Regions from separate parts of the Streptosporangium sandarakinum genome, predicted to be linked through region 2. Evidence: riboswitches for the same ligand, from Rfam matches in the RefSeq annotation. Region 2 holds a riboswitch; the other holds the start of a gene.
What was found. A riboswitch is a leader RNA that binds a small molecule or an ion and turns the genes downstream of it on or off. The one in region 2 is predicted to bind S-adenosylmethionine.

Region 1 (2,466 bases), 310 kb from region 2:
GCGGCGCGCACGGCGGTGTGCTGGGCCTCGATCGAGGGGTTGAGCTCGTACATCCCGCAGATGTCGGCCGACCAGGGTCGCAGCAGGTGCCGGTCGGCCTCGGGCACGCCGAGCATCTCGGCGATCACGGTCACCGGGAGCGGCTCGGCCACCTCGGAGATCAGGTCGCCGCCGCCGCGCTCGGCGAACGCCTCGACCAGTTCGCCGGCGATCCGGGCGACCTTGGGGCGCAGCGCCTCGACCATGCGCGGGGTGAACGCCTTGGAGACCAGCCGCCGCAGCCGGGTGTGCACCGGCGGCTCGACGTCGAGCATCCCGGCCCTGACCACCCGCCAGAACGGGTCCTGGAACTCCGGGTCGTCCGGCCTGCCGAACTCGGCGTGGGTGGCCACGTGCAGGTAGGACCGGCCCAGCCGGCGGTCGCGCAGCAGCGCGTTGACGTCGGCGTGCCGGGCGATCAGCCACTGGCCGGTCGGCTCGAAGAAGCTGACCGGCCGCTCACGCCGCAGCTCGTCGTAGACGTCGTAGGGATGGGCGACGAATTCCGGATTCCAAGGATCAAAGTGCACGTAGACATCGTAATGTCCCAGGTAGTCGGGCCCCAAGACCCCGAAGATCCGGGGGACGCATGTCCGCATTCCGAGACGCGGAGCTTGCGGCGGGACCGCGGTGGTCGGTTATAGTCCCCGGTAGGTCATGAGTGCCAGCGACAAGCCCCGGCTAGCTGGCCGGCAACCCTCGCGTCCGCGGCGGGGTGCCCCGGGTGAGGACCTGGTCCGGCGCGAGGTGCGCCGGGCAAGCGCGGGCTCCACGCACCAACGCCGTGGCTTGGGGTCCGATGACCTCGAAGGAGAGCCGGCGTGTCCACCCTGACGATCTTCGCCTCCACCGCCCCCGCCGACACCACCCCCGCCCCCGCTTCCGGCGACGTCGCCGATGCCGTCCGCACCACGCGGACCACCGCCCCCACCGCCCCCACCGCCGGAACCGTCACGCCCCCGGCCGCCGCCGTCCCCGTGACCCGCGCGCCCGAGGGTCGGCGGATCCCCGCGGTGCTCGGCGCGGACCTTGAGGTGCCGGTCCGCGGCGGCCGGCTGGCCCCCTATGCCAACCTCGACTACGCCGCCAGCGCGCCCTGTCTGGAGCCGGTGAGCGCCGCCGTCGCCGCCGCGCTCCCGGCCTACTCCAGCGTCCACCGCGGCGCGGGCTACGCCTCCCAGCTCACCACCGCCCGTTACGAGCGGGCCCGGCACACGGTCCGCGCCTTCGCCGGGGCCCGCCCGGACGACGCGGTGGTCTTCACCCGCAACACCACCGACGCCACCAACCTGCTGGCCCGCTGCCTGCCCGAGGGGACCACGGTCGTGGTCTTCGACACCGAGCACCACGCCTCGCTGCTGCCCTGGCGGCACACCGTACGGCTGGCACCGCCCGCGTTCCCGGGCGAGGCGGTCCGTGCCGCGGACCGGGCGCTCGCCGAGATCGAGGGCCCCAAGCTGCTGGTCGTGACCGCCGCCTCCAACGTCACCGGGGAGCTGTGGCCGATCGCCGCGCTGGCGCACATCGCCCACCGGCACGGCGCCCGTGTCCTGGTGGACGCCGCCCAGCTCGTCCCGCACCGTCCGATCAACCTGACCGCGCTCGACCTGGACTACGTGGTCTTCTCCGGTCACAAGCTCTACGCCCCGTTCGGCACGGGCGCGCTGATCGGCCGCCCGGACTGGCTGTCCGGCGCCGAGCCGTACCTGCGCGGCGGGGGCGCGGTGCGGGCGGTGAACGTCCCCCAGACGGGTGAGGCGGACGGCTGGGAGATCGACTGGCACGACGACCCCGAGCCCCGCCACGAGGCCGGCACCCCGAACGTCCTCGGCGCCGTCGCCCTCGCCGCCGCCTGCGACGCGCTGACCGCCACCGGCTGGACCGCGCTGATCCACGAGGAGGAGCGCCTCCTCGCCCGGCTGCGCGCCGGACTCGCCGGGATCGAGGGCGTGCGCGAGCTGTCCCTGTGGGACCCCGCCCACCCCCGCGTCGGCATCGTCTCCTTCACCGTGGCCGGCCGTACCGCCCGCGAGGTCGCCGAGATCCTGTCCGCCGAGTACGGCATCGGCGTCCGGGACGGCAAGTTCTGCGCCCACCCCTTCGTCCGCCACCTCCTGGACGCCCATCGCCCGGAGGCCCACCCCCGGGACACCCACCGCCCGGACACCCGCCTCCAGAACGCCCACGTCCAGGACACCCACGTCCAGGACACCGCGGACGGCGGCTGCGACGACGGGGCCGCCTCGGCCGTCCGCGCGTCGATCGGCATCGGTACCACCGACGAGCACGTGGACCGGCTGGTGTCCGCTTTGCGGGAGATTGCCGCGCGGCGCTGACGTGGGAACATGGCCCTATGAGTGAGCGTCACGCCGAGGGGGCGTCCCGGGAGCTGCACGTGGGCATCGGGGCCGGGGCGGAGGCCGTACG
Region 2 (2,466 bases):
GGTGGTGGACGAACCACAGTGTGGAGTTCGCCACCGTGTTGTAGGCGCGGTGGAAGGTCGCCGGGGGGATGTCGAGCATCCGCACCGCCCCGGTGTCGAAGCCCGCGTGGTCGAGCCGGCCGCCGGGCGCCAGCCGTACGGCGCCGCGGTCGCCGTCGGACAGCGCGGCGCAGATCCACAGCAGGTCGAAGTCCCGCGACACCTCCGACAGGCCCGACACCAGACCCCCGCCGCCCCGGCGCATGGTCAGGGAACCGTCGTCGGAGAGGGTGAAGGAGACGGGGCCGCGGTTCGAAGCCAGCAGGATGGGGCCGCTCATCGGGATCCCTTCGGCAGAGGGACGCGCTTGCCTGGATTGAAAGGTTAACCGGGCCTCGGGCAAAATGCCCTGGTCTTCCACCTGTGCGGGTTCCCAGGGGGGTCGCACCCCGGTCCGCCGGGCCGCCGGAGCCGCCGGAAGCGGGGGGACGGTCAAGGTGACGCCAAGGAAAGGGCCGCCGGAGCTTAAGATGGCGATCGACCATGACCGTCGATCAGGAGCTCGTGATGGCGCTGGACGAGACGACCGAGGAACTGGCCCGGCTGGCCGCCCGAGGTGATCACCGCGCGCTCGGCGAGCTGCTGAGGCGGATCGAACCCGACATCCTCCGGCACTGCGGCCGGATCCTTCCCTACCGGCAGGACGCCGAGGAGGCGTGCCAGGACACGCTGTTGGCGGTGGCGCGGAACATCGGCCGGTTCGAGGGGCGGGCCCGGTTCAGCACGTGGCTGCACATCATCACCGCCAACTGCGCCCGCACCACCTACCGCTCGCTGAAGCGGCGCTCGGCCGAGCAGAGCTCCGACGAGCTGCCGGTGCAGCGGCCCGACGTCGCCCGGGTGAGCGTGATCGCCGGGTCGCGGCTCGACCTGCTGGACGCGATGGAGGCGCTGGAGGCGGAGAAGCCCGACCTCGCCCAGGCGCTGGTGCTGCGCGACATCTGCCAGCTCGACTACAGCGAGGTGGCCGAGCAGCTCGGCATCCCGCTCGGCACCGCCAAGTCACGCATCCACCAGGCGCGCAAATACGTCCAGGGCGCCCTGGGCGACGCCTACGGTTTCTGACGGTCCGGCCGGGCGCTCCCCGGACATCCCCTCTTCCTCCCGGGTTCCGCCACCCGTGACGGGCCCGCCGTCGTCCGGAGGATGACACCGGTCGTCTCGCGGAGTGAGACATACGGTTGGAACGACCGATGGCCGGGGTAAAGTGCAGGAGACCCGTCCATCGGGCCCACAACTTCATATTGCTCATCCAGAGGGGTGGAGGGACCGGCCCTGCGAAGCCCCGGCAACCCTCCCGGTTCAAACTCGCGACATGGCGGGGTCGGCCGGGACAGGTGCCAATTCCGGTTCGCGACCAGGGTGGTCGCGGACGAAGATGAGGGAAAGGCCTCGCTTCATGGCGCTCGCAGAAACAGAGATCCCCACCGCCTCCGTCTCCGCCGACACCGCGCTCGACGGCCGCTTCGGCCCCGCCGTGGCCCTGTCCTGCCGGGAGTGCGGCGCCCGCTACGACCTCGGCCCGAACTTCGCCTGTGTCGAGTGTTTCGGCCCCCTGGAGGTCGCCTACGACTTCGGGCGCGTCACGCGCGAGCAGATCGCCGCCGGTCCGGCGAGCATCTGGCGGTACCGCGCGCTGCTGCCGGTCCCGGACGGCGTCGCCGCCCGGCCCAACATGGCGCCCGGCTGGACCAGGCTCGTCAACGCCGGCAACCTCGCCCGCGAGCTGGGCCTGCGCTCGCTGCACGTGAAGGACGACTCGGGCAACCCGACCCACTCGTTCAAGGACCGCGTGGTCGCCATCGCCGTCGAGGCGGCCCGCAACTTCGGCTTCCACACCCTGTCGTGCTCCTCCACCGGCAACCTCGCCGGCGCGGTGACCGCGGCCGCCGCCCGGGCCGGGCTGGACGCCTGCGTGTTCATCCCCGCCGACCTGGAGCAGGCCAAGATCGTCATGGCCTCGGTGTACGGCGGGAGGCTCGTCGGCATCGAGGGCACCTACGACGACGTCAACCGCTTCTGCTCCGAGCTCATCGGCGACGAGCTGGGCGAGCGGTGGGGCTTCGTCAACGTCAACCTGCGCCCGTACTACGCCGAGGGCTCCAAGACCCTGGCGTACGAGATCGCCGAGCAGCTCGGCTGGCGGATCCCCGACCAGATCGTCGTCCCCGTGGCGTCCGGCTCCCAGCTCACGAAGATCGACAAGGGGTTCAAGGAGCTGATCGCGCTCGGGCTGGTCGAGGAGAGGCCGTACCGGATCTTCGCCGCCCAGGCCGAGGGCTGCTCCCCGGTCTCGGCCGCCTACAAGGCGGGCCAGGACGTGATCCGCCCGGTACGGCCGGACACGATCGCCAAGTCGCTGGCCATCGGCAACCCGGCCGACGGCCCCTACGTGCTGGACATCGCCCGGCGCACCGGCGGCGCGGT

Region 1: it holds a riboswitch for S-adenosylmethionine, as region 2 does, so the genes downstream of both, ACQP10_RS36780 (aminotransferase class V-fold PLP-dependent enzyme) here and thrC (threonine synthase) in region 2, are expected to answer to the same signal.

Annotation. Positions count from the first base shown of each region.
Region 1 is NZ_CP192034.1:8,016,218-8,018,683, forward strand. It holds gene ACQP10_RS36775 (cytochrome P450) at 1-569, opposite strand, end outside; SAM riboswitch class IV at 693-808, shown strand; gene ACQP10_RS36780 (aminotransferase class V-fold PLP-dependent enzyme) at 1,017-2,375, shown strand; gene ACQP10_RS36785 (NADH-quinone oxidoreductase subunit D) at 2,393-2,466, shown strand, end outside.
Region 2 is NZ_CP192034.1:7,706,055-7,708,520, reverse strand. It holds gene ACQP10_RS35355 (alpha,alpha-trehalose-phosphate synthase (UDP-forming)) at 1-319, opposite strand, end outside; gene ACQP10_RS35350 (RNA polymerase sigma factor) at 547-1,104, shown strand; SAM riboswitch class I at 1,285-1,424, shown strand; gene thrC (threonine synthase) at 1,439-2,466, shown strand, end outside.